DNA from 2 places in the Bacillus sp. H1a genome. Region 2 is predicted to be linked to the other one. Evidence: riboswitches for the same ligand, from Rfam matches in the RefSeq annotation. Region 2 holds a riboswitch; the other holds the start of a gene.
The links. A riboswitch is a leader RNA that binds a small molecule or an ion and turns the genes downstream of it on or off. The one in region 2 is predicted to bind FMN.

Region 1 (16,628 bases), on a different contig from region 2:
ATGATTTTCCATAAGAGAAATTGCTTCTTCTAATGACACTTCCATTAATTCCACAAATTCATCTTCATCTAAAGCTGCTTTATTTTCTTTTTGTTTTAATCCTGTCGCTTTATATACATATAAAATCTCGTCTGCAAAACCAGGTGATGTATAGAAAGATGTGATAAACTCCATATTTTCACATACATATCCTGTTTCTTCTTCTAATTCACGAACTGCTGTTACCTCTGGCTTTTCCCCAGGTTCTAACTTCCCAGCTGGAATTTCCACAATTGCCTTTTCGAGAGCTTTACGATACTGCTCAACAAGTACAATTTTCCCCTCATCAGTAATAGCAATAATAGCAACTGCCCCAGGGTGATTTACGATTTCACGTTTACTCATTTCTCCATTTGGTAATACTACATCATCAACACGAACTTTTATAACTCTACCATCAAAAATCGGTTCAGTTTTTACTGTTCTTTCTGCAAGATTACTCATACTACTTCATCTCCCTGTTCTATTTCCTAATCGTTCTTCATACATTTTACCACATTGAAAGGAGCCTGATAGAAATGAAAGTTTATATTTTACCAAATCGCGTCACTTTAGTCGGCAAAGCATGGCAAATTCGTCATAAACTAAAACAATATGGAAAAGAGTATACAACTGTGCAAGAGTGGATTACAGCAAACAAAAAGTAAACGTTTGTCAACCTTCTTCCCCTTTCGTACAATAAAGATAAGGAGGTTGACTTATGAAAAAACGTCAATTAGGAAAATCAGATTTATATGTTACGGAAATCGGATTTGGCTGTATGTCTCTTGGAACATCTGAAGTAGAAGCTATGCGTATTATCGATGAGGCAATCGATTTAGGAATTAACTTTTTTGATACAGCGGACTTATACGATTATGGATTAAATGAAGAATTTGTCGGAAAAGCTCTGAAAGGAAAACGAGATCAAATTGTTCTTACAACAAAGGTTGGAAATCGATGGACAGAAGAAAAAAACGGCTGGTCTTGGGATCCTTCTAAAGCTTACATAAAGGCCGAAGTAAAAGAAAGTTTACGTAGACTTCAAACAGATTATATTGATTTATATCAACTGCATGGCGGGACGATTGAAGATCCTATGGATGAAACAGTTGAAGCCTTTGAAGAATTAAAAAAAGAAGGTATTATTCGTCATTATGGTATCTCTTCTATACGTCCAAATGTCATCCGTGAGTATGCAAAACGTTCAAATATCGTTAGTGTATTAATGGAGTACAGCCTTTTAAATCGTCGTCCTGAAGAATGGTTCCCGCTACTTTATGAACATCAAATTAGTGTCATCGCACGCGGACCACTTGCAAAAGGACTGTTAACTGACAACAATGAAACGAAAATAGAAAAAGTGAAAGAAAAAGATTACCTCTCCTATTCTTTCAATGAATTAAAACAAACATTAACTAATGTAAAAGGCATTACAGGAGAACGCTCTTTAACTGGATCGGCCATTCAATACTGCTTACATAATGAAGCTGTTGCATCTGTTATACCTGGTGCAAGCTCTATTCAACAGTTGCAAGAAAATATACATGCTGGTAAACAAACACCTTTAACAGAAGAAGAATATACACAACTTCAGCAAATTGTAAAATTTGATACATATGCTTTACATCGTTAAAAAGACGCTACCATACTGGTAGCGTCTTTTTATAACGTATCATATTTATCAGGGTTCGTCCCTACATGTAAATTACGATCTAACGTATTAATTTGATTCATCTCTTCTTCAGTTAATGAGAAATCAAAAATAGTAAAGTTCTCTTCAATACGAGATGGCGTAACAGATTTAGGAATTGTCACAACCCCACCTTGAATATCCCATCTTAATATAACTTGCGCAGGTGTTTTTTCATATTTGTTAGCAATATCCTGAATAATTGGGTGCTCGAATACTTCCCCGCCCCTCATTAATGGACTCCATGCTTCCATTTGAATTTGCTCATTTTGACAGAAGTTACGCAATTCAAATTGCGCTAACATTGGATGCAGTTCCACTTGGTTTACCATCGGCTTCACTTTGCAATTTGATAATAACAGTTCTAAATGATGTTTATGAAAATTAGAAACACCTATCGCACGCACTTTACCTTCTTCATACAATTTTTCTAAAGCTCGGTACGTATCAACATACTTCCCTCTAATTGGCCAGTGGATTAAATATAAATCTACATAGTCCATTTGTAATTTCTTTAAGCTCTTTTCAAACGCCTCGAGTGTCTCCTCGTATCCTTGATCGTCGTTCCAAACTTTCGTTGTAATAAATAAGTCTTCTCGCGGGATTCCTGATTCACGAACCGCCTCTCCGACACCGCTTTCATTTTCATATACAGTCGCTGTATCAATCGAACGGTATCCAACTTCTAACGCTTTTTTTACTGCTTGTTTTACTTCGTCGCCTTCTTTCGCTTTATAAACACCTAAGCCAATCATCGGCATTTTCACGCCATTATGAAGTGTAGTTGTTGGAATATGCACATTCGTTCTCCCTTTCATTGTTACATTTTTATAAACCACCACTTTATTTCAACAAGATTCATCCAAAAAGTCAAAACATACGTACAGTTTACATAATAATTTTATACACCTTATAAAAATAACGTGAACTCAGTCATTCACGTTATTTTCTATCCATTCTTTTGCTTTTTCATCAACATTACGTACAAACTCATCTTTTCCTTCTGTATACAGCGTGCCATCATATGTATATTTTTCGGCTAGTTCTTTCTTTAAAGTTGCATATGCCTCAGCTTCTTCACAATGAGCCATCATATAATCACGAAACGCTAAATGCCTTGTAATCTCAGAATTTCCTTTTTCAAATACGTGCAAGTGATACGAGCGTTTCTCCTCAGTTCCATGAATAAAAAAACGGCGACCTGAAATGCCATTTTCCCCTTTCACAATATAACCAAGCTCGTCAAATTGTTTATTCCAATGATCTACTCTTTCAATACTATCTACTTCCATTATCATATCAATAATTGGCTTAGCCGCAAGTCCTGGCACTGATGTACTGCCAATATGATAAATTTTCACCGTTTCTGGCATCGCCAGCTTTAATCTTTCGGCTTCCATTTGGAATTTCTCACTCCAATGATTTTCGTACGGAACGACTACAATTTTTCTCATTTTAATTCCCCTTTTCTTACAAACTCGTCAAAAAAATGATCAGTGATATTTCACTGATCATTTTTTTATTATTTAAAGTCTTTCCAAGTAAGATTACTTTCACTTAACAGTTCTTCAAATGATTTATTCTTTTCACGTTCTTTTTGCTCTTTACGCTTTCTCTCTTGCTCAGCTGCCTCTTTTTTCTCTTCTCTCACTTGCAACTCTTTTTTCTTATTCTTTAATTGTTGCATTAGTGAATCGTTCAATTGATCACCTAATGTAAGTGATTCTTTCTCTGGTTTATTCATTTGAGATTGTCTTTGCATTTGTCTTTGTTTCTTTTTCTTCATACTGCTCACCTTTTACTTTTTCCTCTATTATAGAGGATACACGGTGAAATCGACAATAAAAAAGGTACATTACTCTCGCATTCTCTATTATTTATTTTTTGTAAATATGTTAATTTTTCGAAAAAACTAACTTTTATTGTGGATATAATCCTATTAATCTATTAAAATTATGTCGTATGATGTCAGATTATAAAAAAGGAGAAATTAATCATGTGGAAAAAAATTATTCCTGCTGTCGCTATTTTAAGCACCATGACTTTTTCAAGCGTGTTCGCCGCTCCTCCATCTCAGACTCCTGCTGAACAAAACCGATACATAGACGTACAAATGCTTGGTATTAATGATTTCCATGGACAACTAGACACTGTAAAAAAAATTAATAACAAAGAAGCTGGTGGCGCTGAATACTTAGCCACTTATTTAAAAGAACGTAAAAAACAAAATCCTAATACACTTCTTGTGCATGCTGGAGATATTGTCGGTGCTAGTCCACCAGTTTCAGCTTTACTACAAGACGAACCAACTATTGAATTTTTAAATGACTTAAAGTTTGATGTTGGTACAATTGGAAATCATGAATTCGATGAAGGTATTGATGAAATGAAACGCCTCATTTACGGTGGATATCACGAAAAAACAGGGAATTTCGAAGGAGCAAACTTCCCTTATGTCGCTGCAAACTTCTATAATAAATCAACTGGCCGCTTATTTTTACCACCATTTACTGTAAAAATGGTTGATGGAGTTCCTGTAGGATTCATTGGGGTTGTTACAACGGATACACCAAATGTCGTTATGCCCACTATGCTAAAAAATGTACAAATTACTGATGAAGTAGAAGCTATTAATAAATCCACACAACAATTAAAGCGTCTCGGCGTTAAATCTATCGTAGTCCTCGCACATGTTGGAGGTACAACTGATGACACTGGTGTAACAAATGGTGATCTCGTCCGTATTGCAAATGAAACAGACCCTGAAGTTGATGTTATTTTCGGTGGACATAGTCATACGTATGTAAATGGTACTGTAAATAATAAACTTATCGTACAAGCGAATTCTTACGGAATGGCTTTCTCAGACGTAGATGTAACCATTGATAGAAAAACAAAAGATATCGTTAAGAAAAAAGCTGAAGTTATTACAACGTACCATGAAGGTGTAGAGCCTGATAAACAAGTAAAACAAAAATTAGATCAATATAAAGAAAAAATTGCACCGCTTGTAAATGAAGTTTTAGGGAAATCCACAGCACCTATCGACCGTAAACAAAACGATGCTGGTGAATCTACTCTTGGAAATTTAATTGCCGATGCACAGCGCCAAACAATGCAAGCACAAATCGCTCTTATGAATCCCGGTGGCATTCGTAACGATCTAGACGCTGGAGATATTACATGGGGCGAATTATATGGCATTCAACCTTTCGGAAATCAATTAACTAAAGTAGATTTAACAGGTCAAGATATTCGTGATATTTTAAATCAACAATGGCAAAAAGGAGCTACGAGAATGCTCCAAATTTCAGGTATTCAATACACTTGGGATGCAAATAAACCAAATGGCGAAAAGGTTACTAATATCCGTTTAACAAATGGTGAAGAATTAGCTTCCTCTAAAACGTATAGCGTAGTTGCAAATGCTTTTCTAGCTTCTGGCGGTGATGGATTCGTATCCTTTAAAAATGGAAAAAATGCTGAAACTGGTCCGAACGATTTTGAAGCATTAGTCGCTTATGTAAAACAATTGAAAGAACCAATTCAGCCGATTATTGATGGACGTATTCAAAAAATCAACTAAATATTATTCGAATTAGTGCGTGACACTCGAAAGAAGAAGCTCCTTTTATATGCAAGGAGCTTCTTCTTTTATATGCAAGGAGCTTCTTCTTTTATGGTCATACATATTATCGTATTCTTCTAGTGCAGTAATAGATAAGCACATAGCCCCTTATTTCCTCGTAATATACAGAAAACTATACTGAGAGGGTTCATATGTATTTCCGGCCAGACAATTGGGATGCTTTATATCGACAAAACGACAAACCTATTCGTAGTATTGAGAAAGCAATGAATGAACGAAATCAAATCCTTGAAATTCAGCAAGATGAAATAAAATATTCCCACCAATTTGTACAAATTTACAACCTTTTAACTGGTAACAACCCTCAGCCCAAAATCACTGAAGAATGTCCAACTCTTTATTTGAACGGATTAGAATTCGCTATACAAGATGAACAACGCTCTGTTGATTTTTACTTAGTAATTCATAAATGCTTTGTAATTGTTCATAAATTAGTAATTGATAGTCTGTTTTTACATATTGAAGGGCAGTAGCTTTTTGGATTTGCAAATGATGTGGTTCTTCTCCGTCACCTGTAAAAATACGTTTCTTCTGCTCTCCATCATATTCATATCCAACCACCCTTAATTTCTTTGATAATGTATATGGGCTCATTTCAAGCCGTTTCGCTATAATAGCAATTGATTCACGTCTATTTAAAGAATCGATAATTTCTCCAATCGTCACATTCTCCCTCATCTCTTAATTGCCTAAGATTGAAATCTAACCAGTATGTTATGATACAATGATTTTCTAGTAGTATATGCAAAAGAAAGAGCCCGTGCGATTCATACCATTTAAGAAAAGGAGGTTTACATATGCTTTTTCGTAGCCATACCCCTCAGTTTTATAACGAAAAGAAGCAATTAATCCCTAACAGTATCGCTACGATAGAAAGCGTTATGATTAATGATCGGAAACAATCTCTCCTTATACGTGGGCAAAATGTGGATCAGCCTATTTTATTATGCTGTCACGGCGGACCTGGTATGGCTCAAATCGGCTTTATTCGACATTTTCAGAAAGAGTTAGAAAAGCATTTTATCGTGATTAATTGGGATCAACGCGGGGCAGGAAAATCCTTTTTATGGCGGGATATCCAATCGAACTTTACGATTGATCAATTTGTTTCAGATGCAAAAGAAGTCATCCAATATCTTCTTAAAAGGTTCAATAAGCAAAAATTATTTCTCGCTGGTCATTCTTGGGGGAGTATTATCGGACTGAAAATCGCTAGTCAATATCCGGAATATATAGAGGCTTATATCGGCATCGGTCAAATCGTACATATGAAGCAAAATGAGGAATTACTATTTCAACATTTAATTAACTCGGCAAAAAAACATGACCATAAAAAAGCACTAGCCTCTCTTTTAAAATTAGGTAAACCACCCTTTTTAGATACGCGACGTCTCATTATTCAAAGAAAGTGGCTTGGTACATTTGGAGGAGCAATACAAAACGGATCTTCCTTTTCTTTCATACGAAAAGGTTTCTTTTCTCCTGAATATACGATATTAGATTGGTTCAAATTTCTCACAGGAAATTTAAAGTCTGGAGTACTATGGGAAGAGATGCTGACAATCGATTTCTTTTCATCTATTTCAAGTTTAGCTGTTCCGGTTTATTTTTGTTCTGGTCGCTATGATTATCAAACTCCCTATGCACTCGTTCAACAATATTGCGATATCATTCAAGCTCCTATTAAAAAGATGATTTGGTTTCCAAACTCGGCACATTCTCCAGATTTAGAAGAGCCTGAACTATTCGCCCAATCTTTACAATCAATTAAACAAGAGCTATCTTTTCAACATAAATAACGAAAGACACTTTTACATTTTCCAGAAAACAATTTATAATAATATGTCGCAAGCATGTGTAACCACAAAATAGCATACTTCACATGTACTTGCCTTAACAGAATAAAGATTAGGGAGACTACATTTATTATGAACGCTGTACTCATCGCAGTAGCAGTCATGCTATTGCTTAGTTTGTTACGTGTCCAAGTCATTGTCGCCATTATTGTTGGAGCTTTAACAGGCGGACTTATCGGCGGACTTGGTATTTCAGAAACAATTAGCACTTTTACAACCGGTCTCGGAAACAGTGCTCCTATCGCATTAAGCTACGCAATGCTCGGTGGATTTGCTATTTCCCTTTCAAAAACAGGGCTTCCCGATGCAATGATCCAATCAGCCTTAAAATGGATTGGCAACGAACAAGACACAAAAAAACAAGTCTATTCTAAAATACTTATATTATTTATTATTTTAACAATGGCTTGTTTCTCACAAAATATTATCCCTGTTCATATCGCCTTCATCCCGATCTTAATTCCAGCACTTTTAAAAGTATTAAATGAACTGAAAGTGGATCGTAGGCTTGTAACATGTCTTATTACATTTGGTTTGACTACTCCTTACATGTGGGTTCCAGCAGGGTTCGGAAAAATTTATCATGACGTATTGCAAACAAATGCTGCGCAAAGTGGCCTTACATTTGACGTCGCACTTATTCCAAAAGCAATGACTATTCCAGCAATCGGTATGATTATCGGATTATGTGTAGCGGTTTTCATTACATATCGAAACCCACGTACGTATGAAACAGAACACGTTCATGCTGCACAGAATGAAATCGTTCCCTATACGAAAAGAAGCATCACTTTTGGCTTATTATCAATAATCGCTACATTAACTGTTCAATTAGCAACAGAATCAATGATTTTCGGTGCCTTAGCAGGTATTATCGTCTTATCAGTTAGCGGTAGTCTTCCTCTTAAAGAAGCCGATGCTATTTTAACGAGCGGAATGCGTATGATGTCCTTTATCGGATTTGTTATGATTTCTGCCGCTGGATTTGGCGCTGTTCTTCGAAAAACTGGACACGTTGAATCTCTTGTGCAAACGAGTGCGCATATAATCGGAAATAGTAAACCGCTCGCTGCATTTCTTATGCTCGTTATTGGACTTCTCGTGACGATGGGAATTGGTTCATCTTTTTCAACCATCCCAATCTTAACAACAATTTTCGTGCCGTTATGCATCCAGCTCGGATTTAGCCCGATGGCAACAATCGCAATTATCGGGACAGCTGGTGCTCTAGGTGACGCAGGATCTCCAGCATCAGATAGTACACTTGGACCAACTTCCGGTTTAAATGCTGACGGTCAACATCACCATATATGGGATACATGTGTTCCAACTTTTCTACACTATAATATACCGTTACTTATATTCGGCTTTATTGCCGCAATTACACTATAAAAGGTGCGTTTTAAAAACGCACCTTTTACTTTGTTGTTTCTCTCTCAATGAATCTACATTCTGTTTTTACTTCTTCTTGTTCCACCTTCTTCTCTTTTATTTTTCCAATTAACTGCTGAAAAGCTATTTTTCCGTTTTCTTCGATATGGCTTCCAATCGTCGTTAACGATGGGCTTATCCATTCACCCTCCACACTCCCGTTAAATCCAATGATTTGCAACTTACCTGGTATATGAATATTAAGAGTTTTCGCCGCCCTGATTAGCTCAATAGCGACCTTGTCACTCGAAGCTACAATCCCATCTATGTACGGATGCTTTTGCAATATTTCAAGAAACTGTTGATTCGTATACCCTTGTACAATTTCCTCTCGATAAGAAAGTCCTTCTTTCCAAGCAGTGTCTAAAAATCCTGCCACATGCTCTTCCATTTCTTCACTCTCTACCCCCTCACCAATATAAGTAAAAAACTGACAGCCTTTCTCTTTTAATAAAGAAACAGCTTTCTGCCCACTTTCATAATAGCTCATAAGAGATTGCCTTTCCTCAAGCACAACGAAAGGAAGTGAGATTTCTCCTATACTTCGAAAAACAGATTCCGTCATTATAACGCCTGCAATGTTATTTTGCATAAACATATCTATGTATCTATTCTTATTTTCTATATTACAAACTACTACTTGATATCCTTCTTTATATGCTATTTCCTCAACGAAACGGAGCAAAGTGATGTATGATGGATTATGCAAATTATCTACAAGTAATACAACCATCGTTGAAGGCTGTTTAAATAAGGGCTTTGCTGTAGCATTAGGCCTATATTGTAACTCTTCAATTGCTTGCTTTACTTGTTTTACCGTATCTTCATGGACATATCCTTTTTCATTAATAACTCTTGAAACGGTTGCGACTGAAACACCGGCCAATTTTGCAACATCACGTATAGTTGCCACATCGTCACCCCTTAATATGGTAATAGATTACAATTTTAAACTAAACCAAAATATAACATTCGTCAAGGTTATTGTTTTATATTTCTGAAAATTGTTACATAGCTTCCACTTTACTCACAAAATATACTCCAGCTGAATTTCATGTGAAATCGCGATATTATCATAACCAATAAACGGAATTTCTTTCTTTATTTTTCGTGCTTCCTTTACCGCATTAATATATAAGTTCGTCATCATAAAGTTACGTTTCTGATAAAAACGAAGTGCGTTCATATTATCATTCGTCGTAATGAGCCATACTTTTTTACATCCATTCTCCCTTGCTATTTGCAATACACAATCCATCAGTTTTGTACCAATCCCCTTTCCTTCTTCAAGACTATCTAACGATACAATTTCACACATGTTTTCTGTCACTTCACAAGTTATAATTCCCACTATTCTGTCATTTTGAAGCGCAACAAAACCGGGTAACTTTTCCAATCGATGTACTCTGCCCCGTGAGACCATCATTGAGCTTCCCCAGTTTTCACACATAAAATCCTGAATTGTTTCTTTCATTTCTGGTGTAATTTTTTGTATATGAACCATACACGATTTCTCCCCTTTTTATATCATTGTGATACAATGTAAGTGTATCATATGTAGAGGTATTTGGAGGATGAGGTAAAGTATGAAACGTTTTTTTACAGCATTGTTTACTATACTAGGTGCACTAACTGCTATTGGGATTTTCTTTACAAATAAAGTTATGTACTTGAAGAAAAAAACAGAGGAAGAAGTTTTAGAACGCGAAACGAAAAAACATTTTCATTTGGACGATTTTAATGCTATTCAAAAAGAAGAAATTCACATCCCTTCTCAATTTGGATACGAACTTCACGGATATTACATGCCAGCTGGACATTCCAATAAATTTATGATCTTTTGCCACGGTGTGACTGTAAATAAAATGAATTCCGTTAAGTATGCAAACTTATTTTTGAGTAGAGGATATAACGTATTTATTTATGATCATCGTCGCCATGGTAAAACAGGTGGCAAAACGACAAGCTATGGCTATTATGAAAAACATGATTTAAAATCAGTAGTTGACTGGCTAAAAGGTCGTTTCGGAACGAATATTACACTTGGAATTCATGGTGAATCTATGGGTGCTGCAACCCTTCTTCAATATGCAGGACTTGTAGAAGATGGTGCCGATTTTTATATTGCTGATTGTCCTTTCTCTGATTTTTACGGACAATTACAACATCGTTTAAAGGTTGAATTTCATTTGCCAAAATGGCCTTTATTACCTTTAGCAAATGCCTTTTTAAAAGTTCGTGACGGCTATACAATTCGTGAAGTTTCACCAATTGATTGCATAAAAAATATTAACAATCCTGTTCTCTTTATTCATAGTAAAGATGATGACTATATTTTAGCTGATATGACGAAATCACTTTATGAAGCAAAGGAGAATAATAAACAACTTTATATTGCAGAACATGGTGCACACGCTTGCTCTTATAATGAAAATAAAGAAGAGTACGAAGCTGCCATTGACAAATTTTTAAACACATATGTAAAAGAAACAAAAAACAGGCTTGCATAAGCCTGTTTTTTACTGCGCTAAAACGTCTGTAACTTGTTCCATATTTTCAGAAATCCACTTTACTGCCTCATCTAGCGTTGGGAATTCCGTCGTTTGAAAGGTCACCTCATCTTGAAGTAACCAAACATCTTTCGGTTCTTGTCCTACACCTGCGATTGACCAATGAAGTAAACTATATGGATGATTATCATTCAAAAATGATGCCCACGTGCGCTCATTTGCAATATTTTGTAGTGTTCGTAATTGTTTATCCATCTTTCGTCACCTTACTCTAATCAGTTATAAAAGCTATTATAACATTCCCTCTTCTTCCGTACAAAGAACTCTTTTTTATTGTCAAGTCCTCTCCCTGATTATATGATGAGATTAAGCGTTTGGAAAGGAGGGATAACGTTGGCAAAAGTACAAATTAAAGTAAATGATAATGGCTCTTTTCGCGTTACAGGGGACGTGGAATTAGTCGACTCACAAGGGAATGTATTTCCAGAAAAACCGGCATTTTCTTTATGCCGTTGTGGTCTATCAAAAAATATGCCTTATTGCGATGCTTCGCATAAAGGAAAATTCGAATCTGTTGTTAGAGCACCAGAGGCAGAATAATTTTATAAGTAACATGCACATTTTTTGTGCATGTTTTTTCTTTCAATCAACGCCTGTACACACCTTCCCATTACAACATTTCTATTACTTTTGACTCCATTCAAAGCAACATATATTTCCACACAATTCTTCACATTCGAACATTTTCTACTATGCTTTTTTCTTTTTTGTGCTATAATGTGAGCAAACAACATCCTTCGGGGTCGGGTGAAATTCCCAACCGGCGGTGATGAAGCGAAAGCTTTTAAGTCCGTGACCCGTTTTCAACTCGAAAACGGTGGATCTAGTGAAACTCTAGGGCCGACAGTATAGTCTGGATGGGAGAAGGATATGTTTTCTAGTAATTATATATAGCGAATACACTTTTATTTCAGTATGCATATTTTTAAAGGTTCATTTTGAATCTTCATATATGTTTTATTTTGTATACTTATGTTTCTATACTGAAATAAAAAGATACGACTAGCGTTTGAAAAACTCGATATTGTGCTAGGCTTTTTCCTTATGCCAAAATATCAGTCATCGTTAGGTTTCTTTCCTATACTTTCGTATTCGAACTATATTTCTAGAAATCACGTCTCCCAAACCCCAAGGATTTTATATCTTTGGGGTTTTTTGATTTTTTCAGGAGAGGTGAAGAGAATGACAGATCAAGAATATATGAGAATTGCCTTGCAATTAGCACAAGGTACATCAGGACAAACAAGTCCAAATCCTATGGTTGGTGCTGTTGTTGTAAAGGATGGAAATATTGTTGGAATGGGTGCTCACTTATGTGCTGGTGAAGAACACGCTGAAGTTCATGCTCTTCACATGGCTGGTGAAAGAGCAAAAGGCGCTACCGTTTATGTAACACTTGAACCGTGTAGCCATTTTGGAAAAACACCACCTTGTTGTGAATTACTCATTGAAAAAGGAGTACAGCGTGTTGTAATTGCTACCCTTGATTGCAATCCACTCGTTTCCGTTAATGGAAAAAGGAGATTAGAAGCATCCGGAATCGAGGTAACTACCGGTGTTCTTGAAACGGAGGCAACTTTATTAAATCGATACTTTTTTCACTATATGAAAACGAAACGTCCATTTGTAACAATAAAAACAGCAATGAGCTTAGATGGAAAAACAGCGACTGTAACCGGTGAAAGTAAGTGGATTACAGGTGAAGAAGCGCGAGCTGATGTTCATCGATATCGTCATATGCATGATGCTATCCTTGTCGGTGTGAATACAGTTATAACTGATAATCCACACTTAACAACAAGAATTCCAAACGGAGGTAAACATCCTATACGCGTTATTTTAGATACCCACTTACGAACGCCGCCATCTTCTCATGTCATAACAGATGGCTTAGCTCCGACATGGATTATTGTCGGTAAGGATGTAAATAAAGAGCAAATAGCATCTTATGAATCTAACAATATAGCTGTATTCCAAATGAAAACGAAGCAAATTGAAGTACAAGATGTCCTATCCCTACTCGGGGAGAAACAAATTCTTTCTCTATTCGTTGAAGGTGGTCAAACGGTACATGCAAGTTTCTTAAAAACAAATAGTTTTAATGAAATTGTGACCTATATAAGCCCGAGATTAATCGGTGGAAAAGATGCACCTACTTTATTTGGCGGAAATGGTTTTTCAAAATTACAAGATGCACTTCCCTTAACAATTCAAGAGATGAAACAAATTGGTAATGATATAAAAATTGTTGCAACCTTAAAAAGCGAGGTGACGGAATGTTTACAGGAATTGTAGAAGAGTTAGGAACGATATCAAGCATGACTCAAAGTGGGGAAGCAATGAAGTTAACTATTAGCGCAAATCAAATTTTATCAGATGTCAAGTTAGGTGATAGCATCGCAGTTAACGGGATTTGCTTAACCGTGACTCATTTTACGACTACTTCATTCACGGTCGATGCAATGCCTGAAACTATGAAAGCAACATCACTTCGTATGCTAAAGCCAAGTGCCAAAGTGAATTTAGAACGGGCAATGGCTGCGAACGGACGATTCGGTGGACATTTCGTCACCGGACATATAGATGGCATCGGTACGATTTTAACTAAAAAACAACATTACAATGCCATCTATTACAAAATAGCAATTTCTGATGAATTATTACGCTATTGTTTGCATAAAGGATCCGTTTCTGTTGATGGCACTAGTTTGACAATATTTGATATAGACGAATCTTCAATTACAATCTCACTCATCCCACACACAGTAAGCGAATCTGTCATCGGAGAAAAAAAAGCCGGAGATATCGTAAATATTGAGTGTGACATGATTGGTAAATATATTGAACGCTTTATTTCAAAACCGGTAAAAAAAACAGATTCAATGACCGAAAGCTTTTTACAAGAAAACGGATTTCTATAAGGGGGAAGCACAATGTTTCATCGTATTGAAGAAGCTCTAGAAGATTTAAAACAAGGAAAAGTCGTTATCGTATGTGATGATGAAAACCGAGAAAATGAAGGCGATTTTATTGCTTTAGCAGAGTTCATTACACCAGAAACGATTAATTTTATGATTACACACGGTCGTGGCCTCGTTTGCGTACCGATTACAGAACAATGTGCAGAGCGTCTACAGTTAGAACCAATGGTTTCTCATAATACAGATTCACATCATACTGCGTTTACAGTAAGTATTGATCATATTTCTACAACTACAGGGATTAGCGCTCACGAACGGGCAACTACGATACAAGAATTGTTAAATCCTACATCAAAAAGTGCTGATTTCAATCGCCCTGGACATATCTTTCCATTAATTGCGAAAGAAGGCGGTGTCTTGCGTCGTGCTGGTCATACAGAAGCTGCTGTCGATTTAGCCAAACTTTGCGGAGCAGAACCAGCTGGGGTCATTTGCGAGATTATAAATGAAGATGGGACGATGGCACGTGTACCTGATTTACTGCAGTGCGCAAAACAATTTGATATAAAAATGATTACAATTGAAGATTTGATTGCTTATCGCCGCCATCATGAAACGCTTGTAACGAGAGAAGTGGAAATTACATTACCTACTGATTTCGGTACGTTTCATGCAATTGGCTATTCTAACTCATTAGACACGAAAGAACATATCGCACTCGTAAAAGGTGATATTTCAACAGGTGATCATATACTTGTACGTGTCCATTCAGAATGCTTAACAGGTGATGTATTCGGTTCGTGCCGCTGTGACTGCGGACCACAGCTACATGCTGCGCTTGCTCAAATTGAGCGTGAGGGAAAAGGGGTTCTTCTCTACATGAGACAAGAAGGACGCGGCATTGGGCTTCTTAATAAGCTTCGCGCTTATAAATTACAAGAAGAAGGCTTTGATACTGTAGAAGCAAATGAAAAACTCGGGTTCCCAGCAGATCTTCGTGATTACGGTATTGGCGCTCAAATTTTAAAAGATTTAGGCTTACAAAGGTTACGATTATTAACGAATAATCCACGAAAAATTGCTGGCTTACAAGGTTACGATTTAGAAGTAATCGAGCGTGTACCGTTGCAAATGCCAGCAAAAGAAGAAAATAAAACGTATTTACAAACGAAAGTAAACAAATTAGGACATTTATTAAACTTATAATTAAGGGAGAGATAAAATATGGTATTCGAAGGTCATTTAGTTGGTACAGGTTTAAAAGTTGGGGTTGTTGTTGGACGTTTTAATGAGTTTATTACAAGCAAGTTACTCGGCGGGGCTTTAGATGGATTAAAGCGCCACGGTGTAGAAGAAAATGATATTGACGTTGCATGGGTTCCTGGTGCATTCGAAATTCCTTTGATCGCTAAAAAGATGGCCAATAGCGGAAAGTATGATGCTGTTATTACATTAGGTACAGTAATCCGTGGTGCTACAACACATTACGATTACGTTTGTAATGAAGTAGCAAAAGGTGTTGCGTCTTTATCACTACAAACGGACATTCCAGTTATTTTCGGTGTATTAACGACAGAAACAATTGAACAAGCGATTGAACGTGCAGGTACAAAGGCTGGTAATAAAGGGTATGAATCAGCAGTTGCTGCAATCGAAATGGCTCACTTATCAAAACAATGGGCTTAAAAAAAGAGGCTACGGCCTCTTTTTTTATTTTATTTTTTCACCTTTTTCGTACATCTTCTATTAATTCATCCATCGTTTTTCCTTCTGTTTTTATACGAAGAGTTTGTGCTGTTCTCCACACATTTTCTCTCTTTTTCGCTTCTTCTATAATAGTAAGTTCTTTCCGCACTTCTTTTAAATCTTTTCCTTCTGTTTCAAGTCCAAAATGCTCAGCTTTCGTTCGAAAATGTTGTTCAATTCTTTGTTGCATTTCTTTTTGTTCAGGATTTTCAGCCGCCTTAACTGGATCAGCACTTATCGCTTTTATTAAAATAAGGCAAGTCATAATAGCTAATATATATTTGTGCATGTAAAATCCTCCAACCCAATATAAATTACTTTTTTACTATGTACAATTGGGGCTTGGAAAATTCGTCCACAAAAATTCTTTTTCTCGATTAAAAAGCAATAGTATCAAGCGTTAATGGCTTTTTATTACATTTTATTTACAAAAAAAGCAAACTCTTAAAAGAGTTTACTTTTCATCTATATTATAGTGCACATTCTTCAATCTCAAATCCTAAATCTTCAATCATACCCCAGTCCGCAGTCGGCTCTTGTCCAGCTGTCGTTAAATAATCGCCGACAAAAATAGAGTTTGCTGCAAATAAACCGAGCGGCTGTACAGAACGTAAATTGATTTCGCGTCCTCCTGAAATACGAATTTCTTTTGTTGGGTTTACAAAACGTATCATCGCCAACACTTTTAAACATTCTACAGGTGTTAACTCTTTTTGTCCTTCAAGCGGCGTCCCCTTTACAGCA
Region 2 (16,628 bases):
GGTGTATAGCACCTTCGTTTTAAGAATTCTGAGTATTGCGGTAACTTGAAGGTAGAATATACAATAGTACATATAGATACTGGGGTGGTGAGAGTGTTGAAAGAAATTAAGTGTGAATGTGGACATGTTAATCCGATAGGAACCGTTTTTTGTGAAGCTTGTGGGAAACCATTTGAAAGCAATGAAAATGTGAATTTATTGGATATGAGATATGAGGGGAGTGCCCGGAGATCTCTCACACATACGAAAACGATAATCGATAAAATTTGGAGTTTTTTCTCTTCTGTAAAAGTAGGGGTATGGTTAATCGTAATAACTTTAGCTGCATCGGCAATAGGAACTATTTTTCCGCAAGAAATGTACATAACTCCAGGAATCGCACCGGCTGAATATTATGAGAAAGAGTACGGATTTTTAGGGCAATTATACTATCAATTAGGGTTTAATAATTTATATGGATCATGGTGGTACATGATTTTAATTGCTTCCATTGGCATTTCACTTGTTATATGTAGCTTAGACCGTGTAATTCCTCTTTATAAAGCATTAAAAAAACAAGGGGTGAAAAGACACCCAAGCTTTTTAAAGAGACAGAGAGTGTACGGGACTGGTTCGCCGCAAGAGGGCGACTTAGAACGAGTTCAAATTAATTTAAAGAAAAGAAATTATAATGTGAAAGTGGAAGACGGGAACGTTTTAGCGGAAAAGGGACGTTTTTCTCGCTGGGGTCCATATGTAAATCATATCGGTCTTATTATTTTTCTATTTGGTGCAATGCTACGTTTTTTACCGAGTATGTATGTAGACGAAGCACTTTGGTTACGCGATGGTGAAACGAAAGAAATACCAGGAACTGATGGTCAATATTATTTGAAAAACGAAAAGTTTATAAAGGAAGTTTATGATAAGAGTAAGGACAAAGAAGTTTTTGATGATGCGATTGATCGTATTGGTGATAAAATGATTGCGAAAAACTTCCAAACGAATGCCGTATTATATAAAGCAGTAGGAGAAACTATAGCAGGTCAAAAACCAAAATTAGAAAAGGTAAAAGAAGCTGAAATTCGGGTGAATGAGCCACTGAAGTTTGATCAATTTGCTGTTTATCAAGTGGATTATAAGGAAAGTGAATTTAAAAGTATGTCCTTCCATTTGCAAAATAAAGCAAATAATCAAAAGTGGGGACCGATTAAAGTGAATTTAGCGAATCCTACAGAAAAATATGATCTAGGAAACGGGTATTCTCTAGAACTATTAAGCTATTTTCCTGATTTTTATTTTGATGAGAATGGAAAGCCGAATACGAAGACAAAATTACCAAACAATCCTGCATTCGTCTTTAAAATGTTTACCCCGGAAACACCAGATGGTGAAGTGAGCTTTGTTGGTATTCGGCAAAATATAGAACCTGATGGAAACAATAAATATAAAATGTCATTTGCAGGTGTGGAAATGCAAAATGCAACAGCACTTACTGTAAGAAAAGATTTAACGCTTTGGATTCTTGGTATTGGTGGGTTTATATTTATGGTTGGTGTGATTCAAGGTATGTATTGGAACCATCGCCGTATTTGGATACAACGCGTCAATGATGAGTGGTGGGTTGCAGGTCATACAAATAAAAATTGGTTCGGTTTAAAGAAAGATATTGAAAGAGTTTTAGAAGGAACAGCGATTCCGCAACCACATGATAAAATAACCGATAAAAAAATTAGTTAAGGTGGGGAAACGATATGGTGCAAATAAGTAGTAATTTTCTGTTTGCCGCTTTCATCTTATATTTAATTGCAACTCTATTTTTTGGCGGAGCAATCAAAGAAAAAGGTCATAGGTGGGCAAATGTAGGTATAATTATAACAATATTAGGGTTTATTGCACAAACAGTATATTTTGTTACAAGGTGGATTGCATCAGGGCATGCGCCAGTTAGTAACTTTTTTGAGTTTGGTACATTTTTCGGTATGATGCTTGTCGGAGCATTTATTGTGATGTATTTTATGTACCGCGTAAGTATAATCGGACTATTTGCATTACCAGTTGCGCTTTTATTAATTGCTTATGCAAGTATGTTCCCGAGGGAGATATCCCCGCTTATTCCATCTTTAAAAAGTAATTGGTTACATATTCACGTGACGACTGCAGCAGCAGGACAAGCGATCTTAGCAATTAGTTTTATTACGGGCGTTATGTATTTATTGAAAAATGTAGATCAATCAACGAGAAGTAAACGTACATTTTGGTTAGAAACGGTAGTTTTCACACTTGTTTGTACTGTTGGATTTATTGCAGTAACAACGGTATTCTCTAGTATGAAATACGAAGCGAAGTTTCAATGGATTGATAAAAATGAACAACAAGTTGAGATGAAGTATAACCTTCCAGCTTTAGTGGGACCACATGAAGGGAAGTTAATGACAGAAAATAAGTTAGAGCCAACAGTGGAGGTTCCAGCGTTTGTAAATGCGAAAAAATTAAATACTGTTATTTGGTCAGTAATAGTCGGAACACTACTTTATATTGTATTAAGACTTGTTTTGCGCAAACGAGTATCAGCAGCACTTCAGCCGTTAGTAAAGAATACGAATAGTGATTTGTTAGATGAAATTGGGTATCGGTCTATTGCAATTGGATTCCCGGTGTTTACATTAGGGGCATTAATCTTTGCAATGATCTGGGCTCAAATAGCGTGGACGCGCTTTTGGGGTTGGGATCCAAAAGAAGTTTGGGCGCTTATTACTTGGCTCTTTTATGCTGCGGTATTACATTTACGTTTATCTAAAGGGTGGCATGGAGAGAAATCCGCTTGGCTTGCAGTAATTGGTTTTGCAATCATTATGTTTAACTTTATTGTAGTAAACTTAATTATCGCGGGTTTACATTCATATGCATAGAGAAATAAAATAGGAGAGTGCATGTCACTTTCCTATTTTATTTTTGTCAACTTTTCTTCTTTTTTGAGAAAAACATGACAAAGTAGCGGTTGATTTTGTAAAATGATGTCGAGGACCAAATATACTGTTCAAAAAAAATACATAGTTTTGGAAAAAAAATGAACAAAATTTATTATTCTTGTGAAGTATAATATGGAAAGTGGAACGTTTAAAGATATGCTTTGTTAAACGAGAATAGGTGCAGCATCATATTGTAGAAGGGTAGGTGTAAACCGTTGCGTTAAAATACGTAACGGGTAGAAATGGAAAATGAATCAAGAATTTTAATTGTAGACGATGAGGATCGTATTCGTCGTTTATTGAAAATGTATTTAGAAAGAGAACAATACACAATTGAAGAAGCAGATAATGGTGATACAGCTTTAGAAATGGCGTTACAAAATGATTATGATCTAATCCTATTAGACATTATGATGCCTGGCAAAGATGGTATTGAAGTGTGTAAAGGAATTCGTGAGAAGAAAGCAACACCAATTATTATGCTGACAGCAAAAGGTGAGGAAGTAAATAGGGTACAAGGATTTGAAGTTGGGACAGATGATTATATTGTAAAGCCGTTTAGCCCGCGTGAAGTAGTGCTTCGTGTGAAAGCGGTATTACGTCGTGCTGTACCAACAACATTCTTTACACAAGATACAACGACGAAAGATGTTACTGTGTTCCCACATTTAACAATTGATAACGATGCACACCGTGTTACAGCAGATGGCAATGAAGTGAACTTAACGCCGAAAGAATATGAATTACTATTATTCTTAGCGAAAGCCCCTGATAAGGTATTCGATCGTGAGCAATTGCTAAAAGAAGTATGGCAATATGAATTCTTCGGAGATTTACGTACAGTTGATACACATGTAAAGCGTTTGCGTGAAAAGCTAAGTAAAAAATCACCTGATGCAGCGAAGATGATCGTTACGGTTTGGGGCGTAGGTTACAAGTTTGAGGTTGTGAACGACTGATGCTTTGGAGAAGTGTAGTAGGGAAGTTATGGATGACCATATTACTTCTCGTTTCGTTTGTTCTTGGATTTGTTGCTATTTTACTTTCGCAGTTTTTTAGAACGTATTATGTTGATATGAGTGAAGCTAGGCTTCAGAAAGTTGCAACAAGTGTCACAGAGTTAATTGAAGAAGGTGCCGATGTAAGAACGATTGAAAATATCGCTTACAAATTTTCTGATCCACTTTCAAGGATTATTATTGTAGAAGATGGTAAGGAAATTTCTTCTTCGCCGAAACAAGAAGGATTAGTTACTCTTACAATAGATGATTTGAAAAGTGATAAAGAATTAGCAGCTGTTTTTACAGATAAAAAGGAAATTAAGAATAACATTAGAAAAGCTTCTAATAGTAGGAAGAATAAAAACACTGAAAATGATATTATGATCGTCGGGAAACCAGTGCAGTCAAAAAATCAAAGTGCTGTGTTTGTATATGAATCTTTGCAAGTTCCAATACAAGGGATGGAGAGAACAACTGATTTTATTTTCTTATCAGCCGGGATTGCGATTATTTTAACAACTTTCTTTGCATTTTTCTTATCTACTCGAATTACAGCACCGCTCCGTAAAATGCGTGAGGTTGCTTTTGAGGTGGCGCGCGGGAAGTTTGATACGAAAGCTCCTATGGTGTCTCAGGACGAAATTGGTGAGCTTGCAACTGCTTTAAATCAAATGGGAAAGCAGTTGAAGTTTAATATGAATGCATTGCAACAAGAAAAAGAGCAGTTAACTAGCATTTTGAGTAGTATGGCTGATGGTGTTATTACGTTAAATCAAGAAGGTGAAGTCGTTGTTATCAACCCACCGGCAGAACATTTCTTACAAGTTTGGCAAGAAGAAAAAGAATTAGAATTGAGTAAAAAATTGCCTTCTGAACTTGTTGAATTATTCCATCTTGTTGTAGAAAGCGAACAACAGCAAGTTGTTGAAATTAATTTGCAAAAAGGTAACTACGTAGTTCTTATGACACCACTTTACAACCAAACGAAAATTCGTGGAGCTGTAGCAGTACTGCGAGATATGACGGAAGAACGTCGTCTGGAGAAGATGCGTCAAGACTTTATTGCGAATGTTTCACATGAACTACGTACACCGATGGTAATGCTTCAAGGGTATAGTGAAGCAATTTTAGATGATATTGTGCAAACGAAAGAAGAAATTAATGAGTTTGTCCAAATTATTTATGATGAATCTGTTCGTTTAGGTAAACTTGTAAATGAGTTATTAGATTTAGCTCGTATGGAAAGTGGTCATGTAGAGTTACATATAGGTGAAGTAGATATTCATCCATTTGTCGAAAAAATTGGCCGTAAATTCCAAGGGATTGCAAAGGATAAAGAAGTCCAATTAACAGTTGATTTCCAAAGTCCAATTGAACAATACCCGTTTGATGCAGACCGTATGGAACAAGTGTTGACGAATTTAATTGATAATGCAATCCGTCATACGAATGCAGGTGGGCATGTTGCACTTGTAATTGATACGAAAAATAATGGCCTTACTTTCGAAGTGCAAGATTCAGGTGCTGGTATTCCAGAAGAAGATATTCCATTCTTGTTCGATCGATTCTATAAAGCTGATAAAGCGAGAACGCGCGGGAATAAAGTTGGAACTGGATTAGGGCTTGCGATTGCTAAAAATATTGTTCAAGGGCATGATGGTAAAATTTCTGTATCGAGTGTTGTTGGAGAAGGAACTACATTCTCTGTATATTTACCGAATCGTTTAATTTAGATATACATGTTCTTTAAGGATGATGATTAATAAAAGTTCTACTGTTTTTTATTTTTTTGTAAGTTCAATTAAATAAAGAATAGTAGAACTTTTTCTATATTGATTAGAACTGAAAATAATAAGAGGGGTGTCGTAATGAAATGAAACTATATACAAAAACAGGAGATCAAGGGAAAACAAGTGTAATAGGTGGTCGAGTGGATAAAGATCATATACGTGTAGAAGCCTATGGCACAATTGATGAGGCGAATTCTCATATCGGATATGCGATGACTAAGTTGCAAGAAGAACGCTTTCGTGACATTTATAATGAACTTGAAAATATTCAACATGAACTATTTGATTGTGGAGGAGATTTAGCGGTAGTTGAGCAAAAAATTCCTTATAAAGTAACGGTAGAAATGGTCGAGTATTTAGAAAGAAGGATTGATTCGTATATAGAAGAAGCACCGACGTTAGAGCGTTTTATTTTACCAGGCGGTAGCGAGGCGTCGGCCACTATCCATATTGCACGTACAGTTATAAGAAGGGCGGAACGCTGCATCGTGTCATTGCAAAAAGAAGGAGAAATAAATGAAATTGTCCTTAAGTATGTAAATAGGTTATCTGACTATTTCTTTGCGATTGCTAGAGTAATAAATGCTCGTTTACAAGTGAAAGATGTGGAATATAACCGCAGTGCAATTGTTTTTCGTGATAAAGAAGAAAAGGAAGTGGAGTAATTCACTTTCTTTTTTTGTATACTTTTTTCTGTAATATACCACAATAGAGAAGGTATGATGGTTATTAGAAAACGGAGGATGTATATGAAAGCGTTAAAATGTAGCGTGATGCTATTGAGTATATTATTTTTATCTCAATTACATGTTTACGCTGAAGAAAATCAGTGGATATGGCCTGTTGAAGGGCGGATAAGTGATTATTTTGGGACAAGGCATGGGAAGCACTATGGTATTGATATAGCTGCGCCTATTGGAACACCTGTTGCGGCTATTCAAAATGGTAAGGTGACGAGGTCTTATTTTTCAAGTAGTTATGGGAATGTTGTGTTTATTAAACATGGAGAATACGAGGCTGTTTATGCGCATTTAAATAAGAGATATGTAGTTCAAGGGGATAATATTTCAAAAGGAGAGCTAATTGGAGAGGTCGGTAATACAGGAGAATCGCGAGGCGCGCATTTACATTTAGAAGTGCATCAAGGAAGATGGACGATGGAGAAAAGGAATGCGATGAATCCGTTGCTTGTTTTAAATGAACAAAAAAATCAAGTCGTGTCATCATCATTATATGTCGTACAAAAAGGTGATACTTTAGTCAGCATTGCTCGGAAATTTAGTATGACAGTTGATGAAATTAAAGTGAGAAATGGATTGCAACAAGAGCGAATCTATCCGAATCAACAATTATACGTTGATTAAAAAAGAGCTAGTCAAACTAGCTCTTTTTTTACCAAAAAATAAAGACACATATAAATCCAGAAATAGCTAAGTAGCTATATAAGTAAAAGACTTTTGTTCTTGTTTTTTCTTTTGTCCGAAACAGTACAATAGTTGGTTCGATTAAACCGATTGTAAGACAAAGTAAGCCAAGAAGCATAAAGCCAATTGAAATAGAATACAGGGCGATTTGTGGTGCTTGAAATGGAATCATCCATTTTAATAAAAATGCAATAAGTGCAGTGTAACAAATGCTGCCGATGTATTTATTCAATGGTGTATTAGAACGGAAACCAGGAAGTTTTTTGAAAAAAGAACGGGAAACAACTTCTGTTTGTAAAGATGTATGTTCCTCAATTATTTTTTGAGCTTCTTTTCCTTTTTGGAAAAGGGATAAAATCCAATTTCGCTCACCTTGGAAAATAAATTGAGAAGTTGTCAAATAGTGATCAACTTTCACTTTATTCCAACTTTTCCATGGATGACGCTCACACAATTTTAATTTACTTTCTGTTTTTTTATCATACTGATAAATACTTATGCCATCTTGATCAAAAGTAGCGTAGTATGTCTCACTTGAGAATGTGCCTAAATCAATTGGACAGTAGAAAAGCAATTCCTTTTTTAAGTAAAAGTATTCTTTTCTTAAGTTTTTTTTCATTGCTTCTCGAATAGAGTGTCTTTTCTCTTTCTTCATGACATTTCCTCCATAATTCAGAAAATGTTCTTATCTTAACAATTCAACATCTTATCACTTTTAACTATATATGACTAGGGGATTCATAAGAGAAATACCGAATTATAAAAAATATGGGTTGTATTGTAAAATATTTTTTAGTCCATCACATATACTTAAAGTAGGAAACTTATTTATAATAAGTTACACTTTTTTAGTTCACAATACGATCATGTTGTTGTATAATGAAGGAGAAAATAGAATATCGGTCTATCTTCGGGGCAGGGTGAAAATCCCGACCGGCGGTGATGAACAGTTAATGATGTCGTTCTAAGCCCGCGAGCCGTTAAGGCAGGATTTGGTGTGATTCCAAAGCCGACAGTATAGTCTGGATGGGAGAAGATGGAGGTTCAAGCGTTCAAAAAAGATAAGTATTTGAGCGTCTGTTTGATGTGCCTTGAAATTCTCCCTTTGTGTAAATCACAAGGGGTTTTTTCGTTCTATGAAAAAATAGGCATAGCAGAACCTTTCCACTTTCCATGAGAAGATCGATGGAAAAGGAGAGAGAAAGATGAAACAAAAAAACAGTGTAGTGCAGATGGTGAGTGTGGCGATGCTAAGTAGTATTGCATATTTACTGATGATGTTGGACTTCCCATTCCCAGGGCTTCCGCCATTTTTAAAAATTGATTTTAGTGATGTACCAGCTTTAATTGCAGCGATTATTTTTGGTCCGATTGCAGGAGTAATTGTAGAAGCTATTAAAAATGTTTTATACTATGGAATTCAAGGGAGTTTAACGGGAGTGCCAGTTGGAGAAATAGCGAACTTTATAGCGGGATGTTTATTTATAGGTCCGGCAGCATTCTTATTCCGAAAGTATCGTTCAGTAAAAAGTTTAACTACAGGATTAATGTTAGGAACAATTACTATGACGGTTATTATGAGTGTGTTAAACTACTTCATTATTTTACCAGCGTACACTTGGTTTTTAAATTCACCAGCTATGTCTAGTGATGTTATGCGGCAAACTATTATAACGGCTATATTACCGTTTAATATAATTAAAGGAATTGTTGTGACGATTGTATTTGTAGCGTTATTTTCACGCCTGAAAGTATGGGTATTTGCAAAGATGAAAAACGCTTGAAAATATTAAACCATCGGCAGTATTACTGCTGATGGTTTTTTGTTAAGGGAAATGAAAGAGTGAACAAAAAAACCCCCTCATATTTAGGAGGGGGTTTTTTTGAAGTTAATAAACGACTATTCGAATTTTAAAGCGTCGCCATCAAATGATTCGTCAGCAACTTTAATTGAGTCAGTTGGACAACCTTCGAATGCATCCATCATATCTTCAACTAATACATCTGGAATTTCAACGATACCTTGGTTATCATCTAATGTTACAAATGCAATACCTTCATCATCATAGTCATAAATGTCTGGTGCAGCAGCTCCGCAAGCACCGCATGCAATACAAGTATCTTTATCAACGATTGTATATTTTGCCATCTTTTTTCCCTCCTGATAATATGTATGTGAAAAGTTCGCCATAAAAATTATAACTTTATTGTAAAACGGTTTTTAAAACTTTTCAACATAAAATTATAATGATAATGCTTATCAATTAGAGTGTCAACTTATTTTTGAATTATTTCATAAGATTTCCAAAATACTTAAATGTTACTACGTTTGATACAATAGAATATATACAAGTATAGAGCGCGAATATGATAAGTTTAATTAGTAACAGTAAACGTGTAATCATACTGAAAAAGAAATTAAGTTATATTGAAGGGTGGAAGCGGTAATGCAGCTACAATATACTTTATTATATTGTTTAAAACAATTGAATGGTGAAAGAACCGTTTCTTCTATTTATTATTTATTAAAAGGAAAGCGATCTTCGCAAACATTACAAGATGGTAATATGTTCCGAATTTCTTTTTTGTTTGGGATATATAAATCATTAGATAGAGCTGATTATGATCGAGAAGTTTCAAAGTTGTTACAAGCGGAGTTGGTTCAAGCTATACATGAAAATACATACGTGTTAACGACTACTGGTAAAATACAATTAAACAAATGGGAAGATGTATTTGCTTTTCCGACGTATTTACATGGTTTACACTATGGTGAATTAGGTGCAACGTTTTGGAAGAGATTATCATTAATTGTCCAAACTATTTCGAATTTACAACAGGCGAATACGAAATTTATTCCAATTCAACAAGATACAGAAATAATGATGTGGGTGAAACGTTTTCTCACTGGAATTCCATATGTGAGGAGTGAATTGGCTCAAAGATTGTGGAAGGAAATACATGGTCTTTTAGAAAAAAGTAATCCAGTAGAGGCGACAATTGTAACATATCGTTTAACTGGCTATGAACGTATTGGTTGTACTGTACAACAATTAGCGGAAATTACGAAACAAGATGTATTTCGAGTGCATTTTTTATTTTGGGGTACAATTCACTTCTTTATTCAAGAAGTTCGCAATAAAGAAAATGAGTTTCCATTATTAGCTGAAATTATATCTTATCCAAATGAGAGAGCTGATTTGTTTAGCTTGTCGACGAAAAGAACATACAATCTTTGGAGACAAGGGCGTTCTTTAGAAGAAATAGCAACAATTAGGAATTTGAAGGTTGCAACAATAGAAGATCATTTTGTAGAAATTGCTTTACGAGAAAAAGAATTTTCTATTGAGATGTTTATGGAAAAAGACAAAATAGAAAAAGTAACAAAAGTAATTGAAGCATTACAAACACGTAAATTGCGTGTGTTGAAGCAAGCGGTTGGGGAGGAAATCTCTTATTTTGAAGTCCGTCTTGTATTGGCACGGATGGAGGGTATAAATGAAGCTTGAGGAATATTTATATAAGTGGTTTGGATATTCTGAATTTCGTCCGGGACAAAAGGAAGTTATTACGGACCTATTGGAAGGAAAAGATGTTATAGCAATGCTTCCGACTGGAAGGGGGAAGTCCATGTGCTATCAACTTCCGGGGCTTATGCAAGAGGGAACGGTGCTTGTTGTATCACCATTATTATCTTTAATGGAAGACCAAGTTATGCAATTAAAGCATGTTGTGAAAAATCGAGTTATTGCATTTAATAGTTTTCGGACGTTAAGTGAAAAAAGAGAGGCTATGAAAAAGCTAGCTTTTTATAAATTTATTTTTGTATCACCAGAGATGTTGCAGTCGGAATTGTTAATAAGAGAATTGAAGGGAATTCATATTTCATTGTTTGTCGTAGATGAGGCTCATTGTATTTCACAATGGGGCTATGATTTTCGGACGGATTATAAAAAGTTAGATCAAGTAATTGAGAGTATCGGATCTCCAGCGGTACTAGCATTAACGGCGACCGCGACAAAGGATGTCCTACGAGATATAGCGGAGAGTTTAAGTCTAAAAAATGTCGCTGAGCATGTATACTCAATTGATCGTCCAAATATTGCGATGGAAGTACAATTTGTGGAGACGATAGAAGAAAAAAAAGAGGCGCTTTTTGAGCATGTAATGTACTTACAAGGACCGGGTATTGTTTATTGTTCAAGTAGGGCATGGACAGAGCGTTTAACTGAGTATTTAAGAGGAAAAGGGGTTACAGGTGTAGCTTTTTATCATGGTGGTATGGAACACGAAGAGCGTATGTTAATTCAACAACAGTTTATGAATGATCAATTGCAGCTTGTAATATGTACAAGTGCTTTTGGGATGGGAGTAAATAAGTCGAATACGAGATATATTATTCATTTTCATTATCCGACAAATGTAGCTTCCTATTTACAAGAAATCGGAAGAGCTGGAAGAGATGGCGAACCGAGTATAGCCATTTTATTATGTAGCCCAATGGATCATGATTTGCCAATTTCAATCATTGAAGATGAATTGCCAAGTAAGTCGCAAATACAATTTTTATTTTCGTTACTACAAGAAAGAATGTTTCAAATGAAAGCATTACCAATAGAAGATGTAGAAGGAATTTGTTATGATGCAGCAGGATTTAGTGAACAATATTGGCGTTTCATCCGCTATCATCTTGAACATCTTGGAATCATACAACAGCGAAATCTTATGCTAGAGAGCTTGTCAGATGAAATAATGTACAGATTAATAGCGGAAGTGGAAGTGAGATTGCGTAATAAATATAGTCAGCTAGAAAATATGAAGTCATGGATACAAGTTCAAGGGTGTAGACGTGAATATTTATTACAACAATTCGGTTATAGAAAAGACCAAGAGTTAAAAAACTGTTGTGATTACTGTGGTATTACAAAAACGGATTATAAAAAAAGACGAGCGCAACAATCAATTTTCGACTATAATTGGGAAACAGAGTTACAAAAGCTTTTCGGCCTAGAAAAGATGGAGGAATGATGAACATTCAAAGGCATAATGTTGAAGATATGAGTCCGAGGGAAATAAGGCTGAATCTCTACATAACACAATTAATTATTATTGGTATCGGTTGTTTACTAGCATATATATTATTTCAAGATAAGAAAGAAGTTTATAGTTTGTGGAAATGGGAACCTGTTTCCATACTTGTAATAGGTGGTTTGTTAGCGATTGGTATTGTGTTATTAGATTATATTGCAATGAGAGTGTTTCCAGAGTCTTGGTTTGATGACGGTGGCATTAACGATAGAATGTTTCAAGGGATTTCTGTCATGCATTTACTCGTCATTACGTTTATTATTGGTTTTGCTGAAGAATTTTTATTTAGAGGTGTAATGCAGACTCATTTTGGAATTGTAATAGCGAGTTTAATTTTTGCTGTGTTACATATTCGATATATAACGAAGCCTTTTTTGTTCTGTTTTGTCTGCTTTATTAGTTTTGTTTTTGGTTATGTATTTGAGTGGACAGGAAATTTGTTTATAACAATCTTTGCACACTTTCTTGTTGATTTTATAATGGGGCTTCAATTAAGAAAATAAATGGAAGGTGGTGGTGAACAACATGAGAAAACGAATTCCTGATTTTGAAGAGGAATTAGAAGTTGAGCGAGTGGAAGAAGATGAAGGTTTACCGCCGCGTAGTGAAATTCGTAGAAATAAAGAAAAAAAACCAAAATTTAAAATGAATCATATTTTCGTCCGAGTGTTAACATTTCTATTCATATTGTTACCTATTGGTATTCTATGGTATACAGATAAATATATACAGGTGAAAAGTGATAGTAATAATGCTGGAAAAAGTGCGTTTGAAGTAATTTTCTTTGATTCAGCTAAGACTGAATCTCAGAAGCAGTCTGAGAAAGTAGCAACTCATACTGTGAAAGAGGGAGAAACGTTAGAAAGTATAGCGAAGCAATATTTTTCAGATGAAACTGGGATTGAAGTGATTAAAAAATATAATAATTTACAAGAAGATAAAGTGAAAGTAGGGCAAGAATTAAAAATTCCTATTAAAGATAAGTCCACGAAACAAGAGAGCTAGTAAAATAAGTGATTCATAGCTGGATATAAAAATTATGGACTATACTTTACGAGGAGGGGGAGTAAAAAAATATATGTCATGGATTATATTATTAGGTACTCTCATATGCGTTGGTTTTGTATGTCTTCTTGGAATGTATAAAGAAGCGATGCGTAATACGGTGTTGGAACATACTCTAGTATTCGAAGAATTTCCGGCAAGTTTTCAAAAAGTTAATGTTTTTTTTATTTCGGATATTCATAGAAGGATCATTTCTAACTCGCTAATTGAACAAGTAAAAGGAAAAGTAGATTTCGTAATTATTGGCGGCGATTTAGCGGAAAAGGGCGTACCTTTATCGCAAATCTCTTTAAATATTCAAAAACTAAGAGAAGTAGCTCCTGTATATTTTGTGTGGGGAAATAATGATTATGAAATTGAATATCACGAATTAGATGCTTTATTGTTAGAAAATAACGTGAAGGTTTTAGATAATACACGAGTTGTATTTGAATCTGAATCAGGTGAGAAGATTTGCTTACTCGGTGTAGATGACGTTGGATTAGAACGGGATCGTTTAGATTTAGCGTTGGCAGATTGCAAAGAAGAGGGTTTGCGCATTTTAATTAGTCACAACCCTGATATAATAAAAAAAATGTCTGGGAAAGAACGAATTTCGCTCGTGCTAAGTGGGCATACACATGGAGGACAGATTCGATTGTTCCCGTCTAAAAAGCATTTAAAGGGGGGCGTATATAAGCATTCAAATACGACTCTCTTTGTTAGTAATGGGTATGGAACAACTTTGTTCCCTCTTCGTTTTCGGGCACCTTCCCAAACACATATCATTACGCTATGCAGGGGGAAATAATGCCAACTTTAAATGGAAAATATAATATAAAAGCTGTTTCAAATATACTCGGAATTCAGCCGAGTACACTTCGTGCATGGGAAAGACGCTATCATATTATTGCTCCAAAGCGGAATCATGCGGGGCATCGTCTATATACAGAAGAGCATATCAAAATTTTGAAATGGTTAATGGACAAAGTTTCTGAGGGTATGATGATTGGACAAGCAGTTCAGTTATTAGAAGGGAATCGGTTGCAGAATAACGTTCAAAAAGAAAATCTTTACGATAAAGAAGTTGTTTTAGTGGACGATATACTACAAGCTTTGTTAAAATTTGATGAAATTACAACTTCTGCATTATTAAACGAAGCTTTTAGTATATATTCAGCAGAAAAAGTCATTACAAGCATCATCCTTCAAGTGACAAACAAATTGTTAGTTTTAAAAAATAATAATGAGATTACAATGTCACAATTCAAATATGTAGTATCATTCTTGCAAACACGTCTAGGTATGGTTTATCATAATGCGTCACTGCAGCCTTCCGCACACAAAGTTTTCGTTTTAGAAAATAATATATTAAAAGGATTTATTTTCGCGACGTATTTACGTTTAAAAGGATATCAAGCGATGTATATTGGGACAAGTTTAGATGAAGAAGGTATTATACTAGCCATTGAACAATTACGACCTAAATATTTGTTTATATCTTTTGATGATGAACGAGAACTTGAGAAGGCAGTGAGATTCATTGATTTGTTGCAGGAAAAAAATAAAAACCTCTCTGTTGGTTTTATAGGGAGAAAAGGTGTTCAAGGTCAATTAAATCTTCAAAATGTCCTAATTGGCAACACAAAAGAAGAATGGGATGGATGGTTAAAATTATCAGAATAGTTGTTCGGAAAGAACCATCTATTTTCTATTTCATATAATAAAAATTAGATTCAATGGTTACGTAGGGAGGGTATGAGATGAGGCTGGAACGTTTAAATTACAATAAGATAAAAATTTTCCTAACATTTGATGATTTATCTGAACGAGGATTAACGAAAGAAGATTTGTGGAGAAACGCACCGAAAGTACAGCAGCTATTCCGTGATATGATGCAAGAAGCGAATAAAGAATTAGGATTTGAAGCGGATGGTCCGATTGCTGTTGAAGTATTTTCTCTACAAGCGCAAGGGATGGTTGTAATTGTAACAAAAGAAAATCACGAAATGGACACAGAAGATGAGTTCCGTGACGAGTTTATTGAAATGCAAGTGACTCTTGATGAAAGTGAGCATATACTTTACGAGTTTGCGACATTGGATGATGTAATCAATTTGTCAAATCGCTTATATAACCTTGGTGTAACTGGTGGAAAGTTGTATACGTGGGATGGGCGGTTTTATCTTTGGATAGAAGAAGAAGAGCAATTTCAATTACTGAAGGCGGATTTTATAGCTATTTTAGCGGAATACGGTAATTCATCTACAGCAACCATTTACCGCATCATGGAATATGGTAAGGAGTTAATGGATTCTCAAGCAGTTGAACAAATATACAATTACTTTGTGAAAAAACAAAACCTCAGCTAATGTAAAGTAGCTTGAGGTTTTATTTTTATCCTGAAAAGGATAGGGAAATCTAAAGTTTTGAAAACTGAGGGGACAAGAAGAATAGCTGATCTATTTGCAAATACTTAATTAATTTTTCTTGGTTAAATATTTATTTTATCGCACTATATTTTGATGAAATTAAAAAATATTTAAATATTTAAGTATTTTACTTCTCTAAAAGCAATAAAAGGACTATAATAATAGTGAAAACGCTTGCAATATAAAATAGTTTGTATATTTTTGTTAGCGTTTTCTATTGCATTCCAAATTTAACGGTGTATACTAGGCAATGAAGGTTTACTAAACAAGTGAAATTACAGGGGGTTTACTTACTATGGTAGCCGAAAAGGGAACTCAAACGAAAACACAACAACAAAGGGAACAACATTTTGAATTGTTGAATTCAACACAAATTGTTATTAATGAAGCATTAGAAAAATTGGGTTATCCAAACGAAGTATATGAATTATTGAAAGAACCAGTTCGTATGATGACGGTGAAGATTCCAGTTCGTATGGATGACGGGACTGTTAAAATATTTACAGGATATCGTGCACAACATAATGATGCTGTTGGTCCAACGAAAGGTGGAATTCGCTTCCATCCAAACGTAACAGAAAATGAAGTGAAAGCACTTTCAATCTGGATGAGTTTAAAATGTGGTATTGTTGATTTACCATATGGTGGAGGTAAAGGTGGAATTATCTGTGACCCACGTGAAATGTCATTCCGTGAGTTAGAAAGATTAAGCCGTGGTTATGTACGAGCAATTAGCCAAATCGTTGGTCCAACAAAAGATATTCCAGCTCCAGACGTATTTACAAACTCACAAATTATGGCATGGATGATGGATGAGTATAGCCGAATTGATGAATTTAATTCACCAGGATTTATTACAGGTAAACCACTTGTATTAGGTGGATCACACGGACGCGAA

Region 1: another riboswitch for FMN. It lies ahead of ribD (bifunctional diaminohydroxyphosphoribosylaminopyrimidine deaminase/5-amino-6-(5-phosphoribosylamino)uracil reductase RibD); the one in region 2 lies ahead of U860_RS0102325 (ECF transporter S component).

The regions. Positions count from the first base shown of each region.
Region 1 covers NZ_AYMH01000045.1:88,995-105,622, reverse strand. Annotated here, with positions in the region: gene U860_RS0121530 (NUDIX hydrolase) at 1-483, opposite strand, end outside; gene mciZ (Z-ring formation inhibitor MciZ) at 558-686, shown strand; gene U860_RS0121520 (aldo/keto reductase) at 740-1,654, shown strand; gene U860_RS0121515 (aldo/keto reductase) at 1,684-2,511, opposite strand; gene U860_RS0121510 (GrpB family protein) at 2,641-3,165, opposite strand; gene U860_RS0121505 (YqkE family protein) at 3,234-3,497, opposite strand; gene U860_RS0121500 (5'-nucleotidase C-terminal domain-containing protein) at 3,708-5,297, shown strand; partial or broken gene U860_RS36005 (ferritin-like domain-containing protein) at 5,492-5,764, shown strand; partial or broken gene U860_RS0121495 (CopG family transcriptional regulator) at 5,724-6,026, opposite strand; gene U860_RS0121490 (alpha/beta hydrolase) at 6,158-7,159, shown strand; gene U860_RS0121485 (Na+/H+ antiporter family protein) at 7,289-8,608, shown strand; gene U860_RS0121480 (LacI family DNA-binding transcriptional regulator) at 8,634-9,560, opposite strand; gene U860_RS0121475 (GNAT family N-acetyltransferase) at 9,675-10,151, opposite strand; gene U860_RS0121470 (alpha/beta hydrolase) at 10,234-11,157, shown strand; gene U860_RS0121465 (DUF2552 family protein) at 11,167-11,412, opposite strand; gene U860_RS0121460 (CDGSH iron-sulfur domain-containing protein) at 11,515-11,757, shown strand; FMN riboswitch at 11,947-12,090, shown strand; gene ribD (bifunctional diaminohydroxyphosphoribosylaminopyrimidine deaminase/5-amino-6-(5-phosphoribosylamino)uracil reductase RibD) at 12,400-13,512, shown strand; gene ribE (riboflavin synthase) at 13,494-14,138, shown strand; gene ribBA (bifunctional 3,4-dihydroxy-2-butanone 4-phosphate synthase/GTP cyclohydrolase II) at 14,151-15,344, shown strand; gene ribH (6,7-dimethyl-8-ribityllumazine synthase) at 15,363-15,824, shown strand; gene U860_RS0121435 (hypothetical protein) at 15,862-16,173, opposite strand; gene bioB (biotin synthase) at 16,355-16,628, opposite strand, start outside.
Region 2 covers NZ_AYMH01000003.1:117,074-133,701, reverse strand. Annotated here, with positions in the region: gene resB (cytochrome c biogenesis protein ResB) at 94-1,719, shown strand; gene resC (cytochrome c biogenesis protein ResC) at 1,734-2,891, shown strand; gene resD (DNA-binding response regulator ResD) at 3,194-3,910, shown strand; gene resE (sensor histidine kinase ResE) at 3,910-5,685, shown strand; gene U860_RS0102340 (cob(I)yrinic acid a,c-diamide adenosyltransferase) at 5,826-6,407, shown strand; gene U860_RS0102335 (peptidoglycan DD-metalloendopeptidase family protein) at 6,492-7,106, shown strand; gene U860_RS0102330 (hypothetical protein) at 7,135-7,821, opposite strand; FMN riboswitch at 8,069-8,208, shown strand; gene U860_RS0102325 (ECF transporter S component) at 8,372-8,950, shown strand; gene U860_RS0102320 (ferredoxin) at 9,067-9,315, opposite strand; gene U860_RS0102315 (helix-turn-helix domain-containing protein) at 9,614-10,675, shown strand; gene U860_RS0102310 (ATP-dependent DNA helicase RecQ) at 10,665-12,194, shown strand; gene U860_RS0102305 (CPBP family intramembrane glutamic endopeptidase) at 12,194-12,757, shown strand; gene U860_RS0102300 (LysM peptidoglycan-binding domain-containing protein) at 12,780-13,259, shown strand; gene U860_RS0102295 (metallophosphoesterase) at 13,333-14,109, shown strand; gene U860_RS0102290 (MerR family transcriptional regulator) at 14,109-14,984, shown strand; gene U860_RS0102285 (genetic competence negative regulator) at 15,062-15,670, shown strand; gene gudB (NAD-specific glutamate dehydrogenase) at 16,026-16,628, shown strand, end outside.